DNA from 4 places in the Mixta sp. BE291 genome. Region 3 is predicted to be linked to each of the others. Evidence: predicted binding sites of a transcription regulator. Region 3 holds the regulator's gene; each other region holds the start of a gene.
The links. The regulator PhoB, encoded in region 3, activates phosphate uptake and scavenging genes when phosphate is short. The targets are predictions, from matches to a motif close to CTGTCATAAAACTGNCNNAT.
Positions count from the first base shown of each region.

Region 1: a site for PhoB is predicted at 1,112-1,131, ahead of J2X14_RS08405 (PhoX family protein). Genes of this name have one in related genera too.
Region 2: a site for PhoB is predicted at 1,322-1,341, ahead of opgB (phosphatidylglycerol--membrane-oligosaccharide glycerophosphotransferase). Genes of this name have one in related genera too.
Region 4: a site for PhoB is predicted at 1,483-1,502, ahead of J2X14_RS17780 (MIP/aquaporin family protein). Genes of this name have one in related genera too.

Region 1 is NZ_JAVDXN010000003.1:180,213-182,418, forward strand. It holds gene J2X14_RS08405 (PhoX family protein) at 1-1,057, opposite strand, end outside; gene folA (type 3 dihydrofolate reductase) at 1,160-1,645, opposite strand.
Region 2 is NZ_JAVDXN010000003.1:309,921-312,126, reverse strand. It holds gene opgB (phosphatidylglycerol--membrane-oligosaccharide glycerophosphotransferase) at 1-1,227, opposite strand, end outside; gene J2X14_RS08985 (MgtC/SapB family protein) at 1,617-2,206, opposite strand, start outside.
Region 3 is NZ_JAVDXN010000005.1:174,363-176,568, reverse strand. It holds gene phoR (phosphate regulon sensor histidine kinase PhoR) at 1-1,041, opposite strand, end outside; gene phoB (phosphate response regulator transcription factor PhoB) at 1,056-1,745, opposite strand; gene sbcD (exonuclease subunit SbcD) at 1,983-2,206, shown strand, end outside.
Region 4 is NZ_JAVDXN010000009.1:38,763-40,968, reverse strand. It holds gene glpK (glycerol kinase GlpK) at 1-361, opposite strand, end outside; gene J2X14_RS17780 (MIP/aquaporin family protein) at 392-1,249, opposite strand; gene zapB (cell division protein ZapB) at 1,690-1,929, shown strand; gene rraA (ribonuclease E activity regulator RraA) at 2,038-2,206, opposite strand, start outside.

The DNA of each region.
Region 1 (2,206 bases), on a different contig from region 3:
CGACTTTACCCGAGGAGACGAATTTATAGATATATTCTCCGCGCTCGTCGTCGCCCATATAGACCACCAGCTCGCCGCTTTTTGCCACCGTGACCGCTGCGTTTTCATGCTTGAAACGTCCCAGCGCGGTACGCTTTACCGGCACCGACTGCGGATCGAGTGGATCGATCTCGACAATCCAGCCGTGACGGTTAAATTCGTTGGGATTTTTCGCTACGTCGAAACGCTCGTCAAAATCGGACCAGTTACGCTCCGGCTCGTTGGCTTTCAGGGTGTAACGTTTTTGCTGGGCGGTTGGGCTAAAATCAGCGGCTTTGGTGCCGAAATAGGTGTCAAAGTTCTCTTCGCAGGTCAGATAGGTTCCCCAGGGGGTTTTTCCGTTGGCGCAGTTGCCGAAGGTGCCCAGCACCGTTTTACCCTGAGGATCGGCGGTGGTTTGCAGCGCCGCGTGGCCTGCCGCCGGGCCGGAAAAATGCATCACGGTGTTAGCCGTAATACGGCGGTTATACTGCGAAGGACGTACCACTCGCCAGCGGTTATCTTCACTACGCGCGACTTCAACGATCGATACGCCATGCGCCGCCTGCGATTTTTTTACATCTTCAGCGTTAACCGCCTTGCTGCCGCCATGAGCAAACAGATACTGTTCGTTCACATATTCATTATTAATCGCCATCACGCCACGGTTTTCATCCAGGGCGAAAAAACTCATGCCATCATTATTATCACCGAACTGTTTTTCCTGGTCGGCGGCGCTGTTGTTTCCCTGAGGATCGAATGCAGGCGCGCCGTCTACCAGCGGCTCGCCCCAGGAGATCAGCACTTCGGCCCGATAGCCAGGCGCAATAGCCATCTCATCGGCGGTAGAGGCAGGGATAGCGGTAAAGCCCAACAGCGGGCTGCCTTTGGGCGATGTCTGCATTTTCGCAACGGCGGAAAAGCTGATGCCGCCGCCAAGAAAGCCTGCCAGCCCTAATGCGCCGGTGCCGGCTAACAGCTTACGACGCGCCGGGCTTGGCAGTGATTCCATATTTAATTCAAGGATTTTATCGCTCATTTTGCATTGCTTCCCGTTGTAGTTTCCCAGAGTGAAAGCAATGCTAGTGAGGATAAATGACAGCCATGTTACAGCGGGCAGATAAATGGCTTTTAACCGACGTTATGCGCGACGTTCGAGGATTTCAAAGCAGTAGCTGTGCGAGTTTTTCTCATCGGCATCGTGAAACTCACTGAATACCGATTGCCATTCGTCCGGCTCATAGTCCGGGAAATGGGTATCGCCTTCCACTTCGGCATCAATATGCGTCAGATAGATACGATCGGCACGATCTAACATCTGCTCATAAATGCGGCCGCCGCCAATCACCATGATCTCTTCAACGTCGCCAGCCGCTGCTAAAGCCGCTTCCAGCGATGTCACCCAGGTGACATTATCGCTGTTTTTTGCCGGCTGGCTGCTGACCACAATGTTATGGCGACCCGGCAACGGGCGACCAATCGATTCCCAGGTAAGACGGCCCATAATCACCGGCTTATTCAACGTATTACGCTTAAACCACGCTAAGTCCGCAGGCAGATCCCATGGCATAGCGTTTTCCATCCCAATAACGCGATCGGCTGCCAAAGCCGCTATCAGGCTTATCATCATAAGTTACTCAACAGGGTGTAAAATTGGCGCCATCATACGTAAAGGCGAAACTTTCGTCGATAGCCTCGTTAGTGGATTTACGTAAAGGTTTTTAAACCGTGACGGTGGATGACAAAAGCGGCATCGGCACCGCCGTCTGTGGGATTTTTCCAGGGAAATAGTGAAGGTGCAAAAACGCCAGATGTTGCTTGCCAGCGACCCTAATGGAGCGTGGCTTTGCCTGTCTGTGCAGGGTAAGCCTGGCCAGTTGCGCCTTATATCCTGAATGCTTATTTTTGTGCGTCACGCCAGGAAGTGGCATAACTCCGCTTGAAACTTTCTTTAAAGAAAGATAATTTCAACAGCAGAAAAATAACGCTTTTTATAATTAACCGATCATTGCCAGAATAGACGCCAAAATAATGCTTATTTTTGCATTTAATGATGAAGTTAATAATTAATTTATCGATACAAATTATTTAGCAACAATAATACAACAGACATTTTAAAACCCTCCGTAAACCCGGGTAGCGCAGCGGCAGGAAACAGAACAAACAAAGAACGGCACGTTTGACCTGC
Region 2 (2,206 bases), on a different contig from region 3:
TGCATTAAGGTATTTCCACGCGGTATTGTTCATCGCCAGGTGATCGGAAGAGACCACAATCAGCGTATTTTTGGCCCAGGGCGAAGCCAGAATACGATCAATCAGCCGTGCGACGTGTTCCTGGCTACAGGCCACAGCGCTGAAAGATTGATTGGGTTTGCCCTCGTAGCTGTAGCTTTTATGCTGACAGCTGCGCGAGATAAAGCCGTCAGGATGATGGGTATCCACCGTTAGGGTAAAAAGCGCAAATGGCTGTTTCTGTTGCGACAGCTGTTCGAATTTTTGCCACACCTCATCCATCACCGTGTCGTCATAAAAGCCCCAGTTATTGCGATAAGCGGGATCCGTTACCTGGTCTTTTAGTTCCTGCAGGCCGTAAAGATGATCGATACCGTGCGATTTCAGAAAGGTATCTTTTCCGGCGAAGCGTAGATCCGCGCCTTGCATAAACCAGGTTTGATAGCCGGAGTTTTTCAGAATATCGCCGAGGCAAACATTCTGCGGGAAAAAGCTGGCAAGCGAGGCCGAAGCGTTGCCTTCAAAAGGGGCGAACAGCGGAATGCCGCACTGCGAAGCAACCATACCGGCAATGGTATATTCGGTGCCGGGCAGCTGCTCAGTTTGCGCAAAATCAAGCGCCTGCTGCTGCTTCAGGCGGCTTAGCTCTGGTGCTAACTGAGGAAACGCCTGCTCATTAAAATAGGTGCGCTCCAGGCTTTCGCCGTAGATATAGACCAGGTTGAGCGTGGGGTTAGCGATCTGCTTTTGCGGCTCGTGATACCACTGCGCAAAATCAGATTCGCCGCTGCGCGTCTGGGAAACGATTAAATCGCTGACCTGCTGAAAAGCCGGAGTAGTTTTAATGGAGGCGAGCGCCAGCAGCAGCGCCAGCAAGCTGTAGCCGAAGTGGTGCGGACGGTGGCCGCGCCGCCGCAAGAGCCAGGAGAGCAGGCAAAATACCAGAAATAACGCCAGCACCAGTCCGATGCCAGGCAGCACATATTTACTGACGCCCGCGCCGGTGAGGCTGTTGGTGAGCGTATAGATCACCGCATCGTTGATGCCGTCGCCGGTAAAATAGTTGCTGGCGTAAAGCGTGGCGTTGAGGATGATAAACAGGCCCAAAACCAACAGCAGAGACAGGTACCAAAAAGTGTTGCGCCCGGCTTTATACGCATAAATAACAATCGAGGCCACGAATAACATGACTGAAAACAGTTCAGACAACGCAGTTTCCTTACGTGGAAACGGGCGACACAAAGGACGCCATAACCACATTAATTAATCAGGGACGTAACAGAATTTTTTCAATCTATCCTGCCTGTCATATCCCTGCAACATGCGTTGTCACAACTGTTGTACGAGGCGCGCAAATTCAGATAATAAGCGCGTGTAACCTCCTTTCTGTCGCGTGATGCTGCCTTCAGCTTTTGCATACCTGCCGAACGAAGAAACCCACCCCAGCAGATTCAAGCTTTTAGTCAGCGCAGCCAGCCCCTATGACGCATAGCGCTAAGGCATTGCGTCGCCTGCGCATGCTGGCCCAGCGGAAAGCGCACCTGATAAGTCATCGAAGACCATCAGGAAGATCGGTAACATGGCGCGGTGAAAAAACGCTAACGGCCAAGTGAGACAGAATCGACGCTTTCAATATTTTTTAGCATTGAATAAAGGCTGTATACGGTAATCCTTTTCCGAACTGATATTTTCATGCACATAATGATTTTGCCTTTTTTTGTGTCGTGAATATCAAGCGTTTCAAGGAGGAACTTTTTCTCGTGCATACGGTGAAATACCTCAGGGATAACGCTGCTGTCGGCAAGTGTCAATTGAACGGCTATCTTATGAATATAACCATCACTTTGTCTGAAGCGCCCGAGAGTATGACTGAAACGAATTGCCAGGAAAAAGAGAAGGGTGGAAAAAGTAGCATAAAAATAGAATCCGGACCCGCATGCGATGCCAACGCCCGCTGATGCCCAAATAATTGCTGCTGTTGTCAAACCAGAAATACTGTCTCTTTGCCGGTGCAAAATGACGCCAGCGCCAAGGAAACCTATACCGCTAATGACTTGTGCCGCCAGCCTCATTGGATCAGTGCGAATATTTACCGACATACCCGCATAATGTTCGGCAGATTGAATAGAGACTTGAGTAAGTAAGCAGCTGGTAATGGCTATGATAATACATGTTTTAATACCCACAG
Region 3 (2,206 bases):
TTTGCAGAATTGCCAGCTCACCTCAAGGTGCGTGCCGTCCGGCGTATGGTTAACCGCGTTGTAAACCAGGTTAGAGATGGCGCTGCGTAGCTGCTCTTCGTTGCCGAAAACTTTTAGCTGCGCATCGGTATGAAAGGTAATCTGATGGCGGCCGTTACTCAGGGTTTCCGCTTCGCGCTGTAGCAGCCGTAACATCATCGGCACATCCACTTTCTCCGCCAGATCGATGGCGGGCGCGGCCTCGATACGCGACAGCGTCAGCAGTTGTTTAACCAGCCCGTCCATGCGTCGCGTCTGCTCCTGCATGGTTTGCAGCGCTTTTTCGCGTGTTTTACCCTCCAGCACCGCATCGCCCATCATTTCCAGATAGCCCTGCAACACCGTAAGCGGCGTGCGCAGCTCATGGCTGACATTGGCGAAAAAGTTGCGGCGCGCGCCCTCCAGCTGATGCATCTGCGTAACATCGCGTGCCACCAGCAGCCATTGGCCTTCGCTGTAAGGCATCACGCGAAATTCCATATGCAGCTGATTATTCATCACCAGCGTCAGCGGACGCACGAAATCCTGCTGGCGTAGATAGCGGGAAAATTCAGGATAGCGCAGCAGGTTAAGAATGTTTTGCCCATTGTCTTCCGGCCAGCGCAGGCCCAAATGCTGCTGCGCCAGGCCGTTACACCAGAAAATAGTGCCTTCATCGGTGGTCAGCACCACCGCATCAGGCAGCGATTCCGCCCCGCTGCGAAAGCGCTTGATCAGGTTTCCCAGTTCACGACGACGGCGACGGTTGCGTAGCTGCATCTGGTACAGCCCGTAAAACAGCGGCTCCCAGCTCCACTGGCCGGTGGGCGGCGTCATGGAGCGGTCGGTCCACAGCCAGTGCGACAGCCGCAGCAGGTTCCAGAAGTGCCAGCCCAGCAACAGCAGCACGGCAAACAGCAGAAACCAGGGCAAATAGCCGATAACCAGTCCGGCCAGCAGCGCAGGCAAGCAGACCAGCACCAGTTCCAGTAATAATCTCTTCCAGGAGAGGCGTTCCAGCACGAGGCAGACTCCGATCAGTAACGAGCGGAGAAACGATAACCCGTTCCACGTACGGTTTGCACCATGCGATCGTGACCGGTCAGCTCCAGCGCCTTACGCAGCCGTCGAATATGCACATCTACCGTGCGATCCTCAACGTAAACATTGGTGCCCCAGACATTGTTCAGCAGCTGTTCGCGACTGTAAACGCGCTCCGGGTGGGTCATAAAAAAGTGCAGCAGTTTATATTCCGTTGGCCCCATCTCCAGCGGCGTGGTATCAGACATCACACGATGCGAAGAGGGATCGAGGCTCAGGCCCTGAATTTCAATCACATCCTCTACCGCCATCGGCGAAATGCGACGCATTACCGCTTTAATCCGCGCCACCAACTCTTTCGGCGAAAACGGTTTGGTGATGTAATCATCCGCGCCCACTTCCAGCCCGCGAACGCGATCTTCTTCTTCACCGCGTGCGGTCAGCATCATCACCGGAATATCACGGGTCATCGCTTCGCGCTTAAGGTGTTTAATAAATTGAATGCCGCTGCCGCCGGGTAACATCCAGTCAAGCAGGATCAGGTCGGGCCAGGGTTCAATGAGCAGGTTGACGGCGCTATCATAATCATCCGCCTCGATAGGCTGATAATCATTCTGTTCCAGCACAAAACATAACATTTCCCTGATTGGGGCTTCATCTTCGACAACCAGAATGCGCTTAGCCATTATTGCTCCTGCGAATGTGACGCTTGGTCACGGGGGTTTGCGGCGTCATTATGCGTCAGTTTTATGACAGATTTATGAAAAATGCACGGGCTGCATGGCGCTTCAATAGCGCTTTTGTGAAGCAATCGGAAAGCATTTTTTTACCGCCCGTGCGCCGGTTTGCACAATCCGGTTCCCTTCTGCGGCTTAGCTCTGGTTATAATCGCCTCCGGCGTTCTGCTATTAGCTGGGAGTTCTATGCGCATTATTCACACTTCAGACTGGCACCTCGGTCAGTTTTTTTACACCCGCAGCCGTGCCGCTGAGCATCAGGCTTTTTTTCACTGGCTGATTGCGCAGGTTGAAGCGCATCAGGTGGATGCGGTGATTGTCGCTGGCGATATTTTTGATACCGGCTCGCCGCCGAGCTATGCGCGTGAACTCTATAACCGTTTTGTGGTGGATCTGCATCGCACCGGCTG
Region 4 (2,206 bases), on a different contig from region 3:
CTTTTTTCAGCTTTTCGCAGTAGTCGGCCGTGCGCGGATCCTGCCAGACAATCGCGTTATAGATCGGTTTGCCTGATTCTTTATCCCAGACAATCGCCGTTTCGCGCTGGTTAGTGATGCCGATGGCGGCAATCTGATCGGAATTGATATCCGCATGCGCCAGCACTTCAACCAGCGTCGAGCTTTGTGAAGCCCAAATGTCCATGGGGTCGTGTTCAACCCAGCCTGCTTTCGGGTAGATCTGCGTAAATTCACGTTGTGAGACCGCAACGATATTGGCGTCATGGTCGAGAACCACGGCGCGCGAGCTGGTCGTACCCTGATCGAGCGCGACAATATATTTTTTATCTGTAGACATAATCAATTCCTGATGTGCAAAGATTGAACAGGGTTACGCTTTACGTTGCTCAGCGCGTGCGACTGGCTTTTCCGCTTTAGTCTCCTGCGTGATATTCAGGTTGCAGGGCAGGTGACGGCAGATCAGCGAGCGATATCCCCATGCGCCCAGGCAGGCACCCACCAGCGGGCCAAAAATCGGCACGAGGAAATAAGGAATATCACGACCGCCGGTAAAGGCGACGTTGCCCCAGCCTGCCAGCCAGGCAAAAATTTTCGGGCCAAAATCACGTGCCGGGTTTAATGCAAAGCCGGTCAGCGGACCCATTGCACCGCCGATAACCGCAACCAGCAGGCCGATCAGTAACGGCGCCAGCGGACCACGCGGTACGCCGTTGCCGTCATCGGTCAGCGCCATAATCACCGACATCAGCACTGCGGTAATCACCATCTCGACCAAAAATGCCTGACCTACGCTGATATGCGGATTAGGGTAGGTCGAGAAGATCCCGGCCAGATCGAGACTTTCTACGCTACCACGCAGCAACTGGTGACTGGCTTCATAATCGATAAACAGATTGTAATAGAGGCCGTAGACCAGCGCGGCAGAGCTAAACGCGCCAGCAATCTGCGCCACAATATAAGGCACGACTTTGCGGCCTTCAAAGTTGGCGAACAAACAAAGTGCGACGGTAACGGCAGGGTTCAGATGCGCGCCTGAAACGCCCGCGGTCATATAGGCAGCCATGGAAACGGCCAGGCCCCAGATAATGCAGATTTCCCACTGGCCGAAAGCGGCACCGGCAAGCTTCATGGCGGCGACACAACCCGCACCGAAGAAGATGATCATGCCGGTTCCAAGAAATTCGGCAATGCACTGACCTTTAAGTGTGCTAGTTGCTGTCTGGCTCATAATGAAATTCCTGAAGGCGAGGTTAAATTTTATCAATCGTTGTTTTCATTCCATTGATCCACCCAAACAATTGTAGGGCTGGTGTGAATTTATCGTTAACGCGCATAAACGAGAAATAGCGAACGTTAAAACTGTGTGGTGCATCAAAAAAATGCGCGTTTTCGCGTCTTTACCGGTTCTTTAATGTGCTTTTTGCGCCTGCTGGCACCACGTTGCGTTCGTTTTATTAACATATACGTCATTATTACGACATAACGCGCTATGCTGCTGTCGGTATATGCTGAAAATTGTTACATACTGCGCTTCACAACGGTTCGCCGCTGGACTTGGGCTGTGCGGCTACTTACAATCGGAGTGTTAGGGTCTTTTACGTATTTTTGTGATGTCTCGTCGTCTGCGGCTGGCATCATCAACGCCTTGCGATTAGGAGAAGTCATAGAATGTCATTTGAAGTATTCGAGAAACTGGAAGCCAAAGTACAGCAGGCGATTGATACCATCACGCTGCTGCAGATGGAAATCGAAGAGCTGAAAGAGCAGAACAACAGCCTGAAGCATGAAGTTCAGCAGGCCTCGGGAAACAGCGAAGCGCTGGTGCGTGAAAACCAGCATCTGAAAGAAGAACAGGGCCAGTGGCAGGAGCGCCTGCGGGCTTTGTTAGGTAAGATGGAAGAAGTTTAATCCGCACGGATGCTGCTTTCATCGAACATAAAAAACGGGTGCCCAGGCACCCGTTTTTGCTGTCCGCGATACACCCAGTGCGCAAGCCCCGGATGGATTCAGAACCCGCTATTCAATATCCAGCGCATCTTCCGCTAAGATAATACCGGTGTTGTCAGCGTACAGATGGTCGCCGGAAAAGAAGGTCACGCCGCCGAAATTCACGCGAATATCACTTTCGCCGATGCCTTCGCCCGCCGCGCCAACCGGAATCGCGGCGATAGCCTGAATACCAATA